One region of the Pseudomonas sp. HP_01 genome, then DNA from elsewhere that is predicted to be linked to it. Evidence: predicted binding sites of a transcription regulator. Region 1 holds the regulator's gene; the other holds the start of a gene.

Region 1 (4,828 bases):
GGCTTTGGCGGCGGGTTCTGGCACCTTGGCCGGTGCAGCAGCAGAAGCAGCAGCAGCGACGGCAGGTTCAAACTTGCCTTTGCCGTGCAACTGATCCAGCAGGTCTTCGAATTCGTTATCGGTGATTTCATCCGCGGCAGCGGCTTTCGACGGGGCAGCGGGCGTAACCGGCGCGGCAGGAGCAGCAGCGGCAGGCGCAGCGGGCGCAGCAACGCCAACGGCATCTGCCGAGAACGAGCCTTTACCGTGCAACTGATCCAGCAGCGACTCGAATTCGTCGTCAGTGATTTCATCACTGGTCGGCGCGGCGGACGGCGTCACAGCCGCCGGCGGTTGCACGGCATCGACGGCGAACTGGCCTTTGCCATGCAGCTGATCGAGGAGTGATTCGAATTCGGCATCGGTGATTTCATCACTGGCCGCAGTGCCGCCCGCTGCAGCGGAAGCCGCCGCCGGTGCTGCTGCGACCGGTGCCGTTGCGACAGGTGCAGACGCAGCCGGCGCAGGAGCGCCTGCCGCTTGCGCCTTGACAGCGTTCAGCGAATCCAGAAGCTGTTCGAATTCGTGATCAGTAATGTCTTCGGACGGCGCTTCAGCAACCGGCTCTTCGACCACCGGTGCCGGAGCGACTTCATCTGCCGAGGCAGGCTCAGCGAGGCGAGCCAGCGCGGCCAGCAGTTCAGGTGTTGCAGGGGTAACGCTGGAGCGCTCACGCACTTGACCGAACATGCTGTTGACGGTGTCGAGTGCTTCGAGCACCACGTCCATGAGCTCCGAGTCAACGCGGCGTTCACCCTTGCGCAGGATGTCGAACACGTTCTCGGCGATGTGACAGCATTCAACCAGCTCGTTGAGCTGGAGGAAGCCGGCGCCCCCTTTTACAGTGTGAAAACCGCGAAAAATTGCATTGAGCAGGTCCGCATCGTCCGGCCGGCTTTCCAGCTCGACCAACTGCTCTGACAACAGCTCGAGAATCTCGCCGGCCTCTACCAGAAAATCCTGAAGGATTTCTTCATCGGCGCCGAAGCTCATTGGGGGGTGCTCCTAAAATTAACCGTCAAACCGATCCAGAGGCTGCACTGACGGCCTGCGCGCATTGCCTTCGCCGAAGCATTGGCGCGCGGGTCCAGCAGCCACTTTCACAGAAAACCTGAAGTCTGAAATCAGAATGACCGAATCAGAATCCGAGGCTGGATAGCAGATCGTCAACATCATCCTGTCCGGATACAACGTCTTCACGTTTATCGGCATGAATCTGCGGACCTTCACCCTTGGAGTGAAGTTTTTCTTCTTCTTTTTGCTGACGGAACACTTCCTGGTCGTGCTCGATGCCCGCGAAGCGGTCCACCTGGCTCGCCATGAGCACCAGCTTGAGCAGATTGCGCTCGACTTCGGTGACCAGCGTGGTCACGCGCTTGATCACCTGACCGGTGAGGTCCTGGTAATCCTGCGCCAGCAGAATGTCGTTCAGGTGCGCGGAGACTTCGGTCGTCTCCTTCTCGCTGCGGGTCAGGAACACATCGACGCGGCGGGCCAGATCACGAAACTCTTCGGCGCTGATTTCGCGGCGCATGAAGCGTCCCCAATCGGCGCTCAACGCCTTGGCGTCATCACTGAGCCCGTGCATCAACGGCGTGCTTTGCTCCACCAGGTCCATGGTCCGGTTGGCCGCGTTTTCGGTCAGCCTGACCACGTACGACAGCCGCTCGGTGGCGTCGGTGATCTGGGAGACCTCCTCGGCCTGCGGCATGTTCGGGTCGATCTGGAAGTTGACGATCGCGCTGTGCAACTCGCGCGTCAGTTTGCCGACTTCCTGATACAGGCCTCGGTCGCGGGTCTGGTTAAGCTCATGGATCAGTTGCACAGCGTCGCCGAACTTGCCTTTTTCAAGGCTCGCGACCAGCTCTTGTGCGTGTTTCTTCAGGGTTGACTCAAAGTCACCCATTGTCGAATCTTTGGAATCCATAGCGCCCTCGCAGCGGACATCAGCTATTGACGCGCTCAAATATCTTTTCGATTTTTTCTTTGAGCACTTGCGCGGTGAACGGCTTCACCACGTAGCCGTTCACACCGGCCTGAGCGGCTTCGATGATCTGCTCACGCTTGGCTTCGGCAGTAACCATCAGCACCGGCAGGCTGCGCAGACGCTCGTCGGCACGCACCTGACGCAACAGGTCGATGCCGGACATGCCGGGCATGTTCCAGTCAGTGACGAGGAAGTCAAAGGCGCCGCTTTGCAGCATCGGCAATGCGGTGAGACCGTCATCTGCTTCGGCCGTGTTGGTGAACCCAAGGTCACGCAACAGGTTTTTAATGATCCGCCGCATCGTTGAGAAGTCATCAACGATGAGGATTTTCATGTTCTTGTCCAATTCGACCTCCAAGCAGTCTTTAACGCGTGCAGCACCTGAACGCGCGTCCAATCAATACCGGCTGTGCCGAACATGAAGAGGGGGTTTGATCGACCGGGACGAGCGCAGCGAAACCGGATCATCTACGACCCGGTTCGACCGACTCCTGCCATGTCTCTTCTGCTTCCCGCTCACGTCTTGCACAGCCGGTCTTACAAGCAAAACACGCAGGCCTCACGGCCTGCGCCTGATTCACGAACGTGCGCGCCACTCGCCAAGACGACCGCGCAACCGCGCTGCGCATTGGCTGTGCAACTGACTGACCCGCGATTCGCTGACCCCCAGGACCTCACCGATTTCCTTGAGGTTCAGCTCTTCGTCGTAGTACAGCGACAACACCAGACGTTCACGTTCGGGCAAATTGGCGATGGCCTCGGCCAGCGCAGCCTGGAAGCGCTCGTCTTCCAGATCCCGCGACGGTTCGAGGGACTGGCTCGCGCCGTCCTCGTGCAGCCCTTCATGTTCGCCGTCCTGCAACAGGTCGTCGAAACTGAACAGGCGGCTGCCCAGGGTATCGTTCAAAATCCCGTAATAATCGTCGAGACTCATTTCAAGTTCGGCAGCAACCTCGTGATCTTTAGCGTCACGACCGGTTTTTGCTTCAATTGCACGAATTGCGTCGCTGACCATGCGCGTGTTGCGGTGGACCGAGCGCGGTGCCCAGTCCCCCTTGCGCACTTCGTCAAGCATCGCGCCACGGATACGAATACCCGCGTACGTCTCGAAGCTGGCCCCTTTGGTGGAGTCGTATTTGGTCGACACTTCGAGCAAACCAATCATGCCCGCCTGGATCAAGTCCTCGACCTGAACACTTGCTGGCAGACGCGCCAGCAAGTGGTAGGCGATTCGTTTGACCAGCGGGGCATAACGCTCGATCAGCTCATACTGGGAGTCTTTGGACGATTTGCTGTACATGCGATAGCCACTTGCTGTCATGAGACGGGCCCTGCGCTGGTGTGATGCACGAGGCGCTCTACGAAAAATTCCAGGTGACCGCGCGGGTTCGCCGGCAGCGGCCAAGTGTCGACTTTCTGCGCAATGGCCTTGAACGCCAGGGCACATTTGGAACGCGGAAACGCTTCGTACACGGCGCGCTGCTTCTGCACGGCCTTGCGTACGCACTCGTCGTACGGCACCGCGCCTACATACTGCAGGGCCACGTCGAGAAAACGGTCGGTGACTTTCGTCAGCTTGGCGAAGAGGTTGCGCCCTTCCTGCGGGCTCTGGGCCATGTTGGCCAGGACGCGGAAGCGGTTCATGCCGTAATCGCGGTTGAGCAGTTTGATCAGGGCGTAGGCGTCGGTGATCGACGTGGGCTCGTCGCACACCACCAGCAGCACTTCCTGGGCGGCGCGGACGAAGCTCACCACCGATTCGCCAATACCGGCGGCAGTATCGATGACCAGCACATCGAGGTTGTCGCCGATGTCACTGAAGGCCTGAATCAATCCGGCATGCTGCGCCGGGGTCAGGTGGACCATGCTCTGGGTGCCCGATGCCGCCGGCACAATGCGTACGCCGCCCGGCCCCTGCAGCAGGACATCGCGGAGCTCGCACCGCCCCTCCATGACGTCAGCCAGGGTGCGCTTGGGGGTCAGGCCCAACAATACGTCGACGTTGGCCAGACCCAGATCGGCGTCCAGCAGCATGACGCGACGTCCCAGCTCGGCCAGCGCCAGTGAAAGATTCACTGAAACGTTGGTCTTGCCTACGCCACCTTTGCCACCGGTTACCGCGATAACCTGTACGGGATGCATGCTGCCCATGTTAGTTGTTTACCTTGTCTTGCTTAGACCTAAGCCACATGTCGGGCTGCACGTTCAGTGCCTGAACAATGCCTGGCAGACCATCGATGCAGGAAAATTCCACTGTCATTTTCTCTACCTAGCCCGCGCGCTTGCCGGTGCTGTGATAAAGATCCGCAAACATATCCGCCATCGCTTCCTCGCTAGGCTCCTCCTGCATCTGCACGCTGACAGCCCGGCTCACCAATTGGTGCCGACGCGGCAAATGCAGATCGTCCGGTATCCGTGGGCCATCCGTCAGATAGGCCACAGGCAGTTCGTGTGTCACGGCCAGGCTGAGCACTTCGCCCAGGCTGGCCGTTTCGTCGAGCTTGGTCAGGATGCACCCGGCCAGGCCGCAACGTTTGTAACTGTGATAAGCCGCTGACAGCACCTGCTTCTGGCTGGTTGTTGCCAACACCAGGTAGTTGCGCGCCTTGATGCCACGGCCGGCGAGGGTTTCCAGTTGCAGACGCAGTGCCGGATCGCTGGCTTGCAGGCCGGCGGTGTCGATCAACACCACGCGCTTGCGCAACAGCGGCTCCAGTGCCTGTGCCAGGGACTGGCCCGGGTCGACGTGGGTGACCGGTACATTGAGGATCCGGCCCAGGGTTTTAAGCTGTTCCTGAGCGC
Region 2 (4,828 bases), on a different contig from region 1:
GACAAACACATGCAATCCAATTCCCCGACTACAGACCTAGTGAGAAGCATGACTGAGGTTGCCGAGACGCTGCACGACTCTTTCACATCTCTATTGAGCGCTGCAGTGAGGCTAGCTGAGGTTGGCCAGGATGAGGAAGCGAGACGCCTGGTGGAATTGGCGAAGAAAATTCAGGATGCTGAAGAAAAAATGCGTACTCACACGAAGGACGCGCGAGTCGGGAAGATCGTAAAGCTCAACGTCCATTGAAGCCCAGTCACCAGCGCGCGAGTGTTAGCCCAGTTAAGATGCTTCTCCCCACTAAGGGCTGTATACCTCGTTCGAGGGCACCTGTTCCTGTTCGAGCGTCGACAGCGCAGGCAGCTTAGGTAAGCATGGAGCTAATCACTGGCAAAAGGAGCGCCGGATATGGATAGCAATCAACGCATTATTGCATGGTCATCCGCTTGGCCATTGGTCGGTGGGCTGGTGGTGCGCACTGGGTGCATGCGAGGGCAATCTGTCTTGCTCTGTGAGGACGTATTCCCACACGAGCCAAGTTGCGAAGCTAAGGGCGAAGTGGCGGAGATGCCGTGGGCGGATCTCCATCAAATTCTAGATAGAGAGCGCGGTTGACCGGCGACTCGCGAGTTGCAGCTTGCTCGGCTCTCCCGGTCATGCGCGCCAATGCGCACTAGCATCACTGACCAAAATTTGGAGTCTCGCAGTGGTTGGCGACGTGTGGCGGCTGAGCCTGCAAAACATTTAAGCCATGTCCATGCTGTCTTCTTCGCGGGGAATGCCCCAGTTGCTTGACCTCCGTGGCCAGATACCCCTTGTGCATATAGTCAGCCAGCACGAAAAAATTAGCCATATGAACACAAGCGTAAGCGTCCGACCAACTCACCTTCCTGGCGCCGATGCCAAAGGTGATGGTGTCCACCCAATTTGGGTGGACACCATTTCTAGCCTTTTAAGCGGGTCTTCCAATGCAGCCACGACGCCGCCGCTATTCTAAATCCTAGAAGACCTAGTAGGCCAAGAGCGCGCCAAGCTCGGAGCTTGGGTAAGCAACTCCTAATTCACACTACGAATCGGTTAACCAACTGATTCAGATCAACAGCCAATTTTGACATTTCACCGCACGCACTAGCTGTCTGGCTGGCACCTGCAGCACTCTGGGTCGCCAGCTCGCGAATGCTGACCAGATTTCGGTCAACCTCACGGGCGACATGTGATTGCTCTTCAGAGGCCGTCGCGATCATGAGGTTGCGTTCATTTATTTGAGAAATGGCCGTTGATATCTGATCAAGTGAGGTACTGGCCTCTTGAGCGACGCCAAGCGACTCGTTCGCTAGCTCTCTGCTCATGCTCATGGCTTGAACAGCCAGATCAGAATCGTTCTGAATGGCCGCAATCATCTGCTCAATTTCCTGCGTAGACGCCTGGGTGCGATGAGCCAATGCCCTTACTTCGTCAGCAACCACTGCAAATCCCCGACCTTGCTCGCCAGCTCGTGCGGCCTCGATTGCGGCGTTCAATGCCAGCAGATTAGTCTGCTCGGCAATCGCTCGAATCACCTCGACAACTTTACTGATGCTCTGAGCACGATCTGATAAACCTTGAATTTGTTCACTAGTGTTTTCAACGTTTCCGTTTAGCTTTTGAATAGACTTCAATGTATGAGCGACTCGTTCCAAACCTACCTGGGCATAGCCTTGGGTACGCTTTGACTCTTCGGACGCTGACTCCGCATTACGAGCTACCTCATCAACTGCCGCGCTCATTTCGGTGACCGCTGTGGCTGCTTGATTGACCTCGTCATTTTGTGCGACAAGCCCCCTACTTGACTCTTCAGTGACCGCTGTCATCTCTTCCGATGCAGAGGCTAGTTGGGTGGACGAATCGGAGATCTGCATGATCGTAGTGCGCAGGTTTTTTTGCATCTGCGCGAGCGCTTTCAACAGTCGCCCTGCTTCATCAGTTCCGCTGACCAACACTTCTTTGGAGAGGTCACTGGCGGCTATACGCTCAGCAACAGTCAGTGCATCATTGATCGGAGAAGTAATGCTTTTCGTCAGCAATGATGCCAATCCAACCGTCAAGATGACCACGCCCATTATAAGGCCGACAACAAGCCAAAAGCCGCCGTTGTAGAGATCGGTCGCGCTTTGCCCAGCCTGTGCAGCACCTTCGTCGTTAAAGTTCGTCAATTCCTTAATCTGCTGCTCCATGGTATTCGTCAAGGGGCGGATGTTGGTCTTTCCAAGCTCAACCGCAGCAGCAATGTCACCCTTCCTCAGCAACGGTTCGAGAATATCCAGCTCTTTAGAGTAGGCATCGGCACTGTTTTTTACGGGTGTGTAGAACGAACGTTCTTTATCACTGGCTATCAAAGGCTCATAACCCGCCACCGCATCGGTGAACGCTTTACGGTAACCAGGAAAGTTTTCAAGGTTCTTTTGAAGAGACTGAGGGTCAGCAAACGCTCGCTGTGATTCGAGCCGAAGGCGGAGTGTCGCTTTATCCATCAATACAGTTTGTCGGATGCTAGCCATCCAGTTGAGTTCGATGTCTTTTTCGGAATCCCTAAGCTTTCCCATTTGCAGGACTGAGAATACGCCTAGTACAAAAACTAACCCAATAATCAACGCGAAAAACAGGGCGGCGCGAGGCGCTACGTTGAGATTTCTAAGGCGCATACGAAATTCCTATTTTCCAATGGTTATTGATAGATTAAACAGACTATCGGCAACAACGTTGTAAACTTTAAGGATGTAATCGAAAGTAGCATCGGCCTTGGCGCTGCCAACCATGCTTCATGGTGGCGCAGGGTGCCTATCGACCCAGGAAATCGAGCAGATGATCGCTGACATTCAGAACGATTCTGATCTGGCCGTGAAGGCGATGAATACGAGCAGAGACCTAGCGACCGAATCACTTGGCGTCGCCCAGGAGGCCAGTACCTCGCTGGATCAAATAGCCAGCGCCATTGTTCAGATCAACGAGCGTAATCTCATGATCGCCACGGCCTCTGAGGAGCAGTCGCATGTTGCGCGCGAGGTTGACCGCAATCTCGTCAGTATTCGCGAGTTGGAAACTCAGAGCGCCGCGGGTGCCAGCCAGACAGCAAGTGCATGCGGTGAAATGCCAAAACTGGCCGTGAACCTGAATCAGTTGGTTAACAGATTTGTTGTGTGACAAAAGCTTTAAGAGTACTGAGGGTAAGCCAGCACTGAAAAGCAACGTGCCAAAAATGCTCAAATTTTCGCATCGCCAGGCAATTCTGAAAAACCGGGATTGCCTGAAGCGTAATGAATGGTTGTTTCAAACATTAGCTGTCTAGCGAAACTGAATTTACAAAGTACACACGACTAATCTCAATATTTAGCCTGACTGAGTGTGTTCAGAAAAGGTGTAATGGCCGACGCTTACTGCTTAGCAATGCGAGGCTTTTTTGCATTACCACATCCTAAAAAAGGTATGGACACCGTGTTTCCCAGCGTCAATAGGAGCCCGCAATCGACCCTGAGCCGGCAAAATTATCAGAGACGAACTGATCCTCAGCCAGCATGCTCGCTACTCGACTAGCCAATAAATCCAAGGTGTATGGCTTGGTCAAAAGCTGCATGCTCGGGCCTAGGAAGTCCGCCCTAGCCAAGGCGCCTTCTGCGTAACCTGTCAAAAAAAGCACGGGCAGACGCGGTTTCAGTTGCTGCATAACCTCAGCCAACTGACGACCATTCATGCCAGGCAGACCTACGTCTGTGAGAAGAAGATCTATATCTGCCAGATCATTGAATACTCTCAATGCCTCCTCACCGTCCCGTGCCACATATACTCGATAACCAAGCTCTTCAAGAACGTCCTGGTTAATTAATCGCACAGAATCATCGTCTTCGACCAAGAGGATGCACTGGCCCTGGCCCATGGCGGCAATTTCGCAATCCCTGGATTTCTCAAGCTCGGACTTCATGTTTTCTGGCAGAGAGATTGAGACGGTTGTACCAACGCCCAGTGCACTGTCGATGGAAAGGCTGCCTTTGCTCTGATTAGCAAACCCATACACCATGGATAATCCCAAGCCCGTCCCTTGTCCGATGGGCTTTGTGGTGAAGAATGGCTCCATCACCTTTTCCAGGAGCGAAGGTGCAATACCACAGCCAGTGTCTCTGACCTGTATCGTCACCATAGCATTAGTACTCAGCTCAAGTATTGGCTCAACCTGCGTCACGATGGATATCGTTCCGCCATTGGGCATGGCGTCTCTGGCATTAATGACCAGATTAAGAATCGCATTCTCTAATTGGTTCGTATCGACCAATACCCAAGGCTCGTCGGCACATAGGTCTAGCTTGAGTATAATCTGCTCTGTCACGGTTCTTCGAAGCAGGTCTTCAAGTGATCCTATCAAATGATTGACAGAAACCGCATTGGCATCCAGTGATTGGCGTCGGGAGAAGGCCAGCAATCGGTGTGTCAACGACGCCGCTCGCTGCGCTGAACTCAGCGCGGCATCCATGAATCGCTCAACGCCATCGACTCTTCCTTTGGCCATGCGCACTTTAATCAAGTCCAGCGCACTGATCACGCCGGTGAGCATGTTATTAAAGTCGTGTGCAATGCCACCCGTGAGCTGACCCACCGCCTCCATTTTCAAGGACTGTCGCAGTTGATCCTCGGCGCGGGCTCTTTCTGCACTTTCTGATTGCAGCAGATCAACAGCCTGACTCAGCTCTTTAGTACGCAACTTTACCTGAGTTTCCAGCTCTTCATTAAACCGCCGAAGACTTAGCTCAGCCTGCTTCTCTTCGTTAATATCCACAATGACCGATGCGGCACCGATGAT

The links. The regulator FliA, encoded in region 1, starts transcription of late flagellar genes. The targets are predictions, from matches to a motif close to CTAAAGTTTNNNNNNNNNNNGCCGNTAA.
Region 2: the regulator FliA is predicted to act here: its motif matches at 2,725-2,752, upstream of ACYAR8_RS18340 (methyl-accepting chemotaxis protein).

The regions. Positions count from the first base shown of each region.
Region 1 covers NZ_JBTOPV010000022.1:47,230-52,057, reverse strand. The annotation lists gene ACYAR8_RS13570 (chemotaxis protein CheA) at 1-1,032, opposite strand, end outside; gene ACYAR8_RS13565 (protein phosphatase CheZ) at 1,178-1,966, opposite strand; gene ACYAR8_RS13560 (chemotaxis response regulator CheY) at 1,986-2,360, opposite strand; gene fliA (RNA polymerase sigma factor FliA) at 2,604-3,347, opposite strand; gene fleN (flagellar synthesis regulator FleN) at 3,344-4,177, opposite strand; gene flhF (flagellar biosynthesis protein FlhF) at 4,296-4,828, opposite strand, start outside.
Region 2 covers NZ_JBTOPV010000034.1:198,237-203,064, reverse strand. The annotation lists gene ACYAR8_RS18345 (ribonuclease P Rpr2/Rpp21/SNM1 subunit family protein) at 49-249, shown strand; gene ACYAR8_RS18340 (methyl-accepting chemotaxis protein) at 1,062-2,681, opposite strand; partial or broken gene ACYAR8_RS18335 (methyl-accepting chemotaxis protein) at 2,818-3,180, shown strand; gene ACYAR8_RS18330 (ATP-binding protein) at 3,485-4,828, opposite strand, start outside.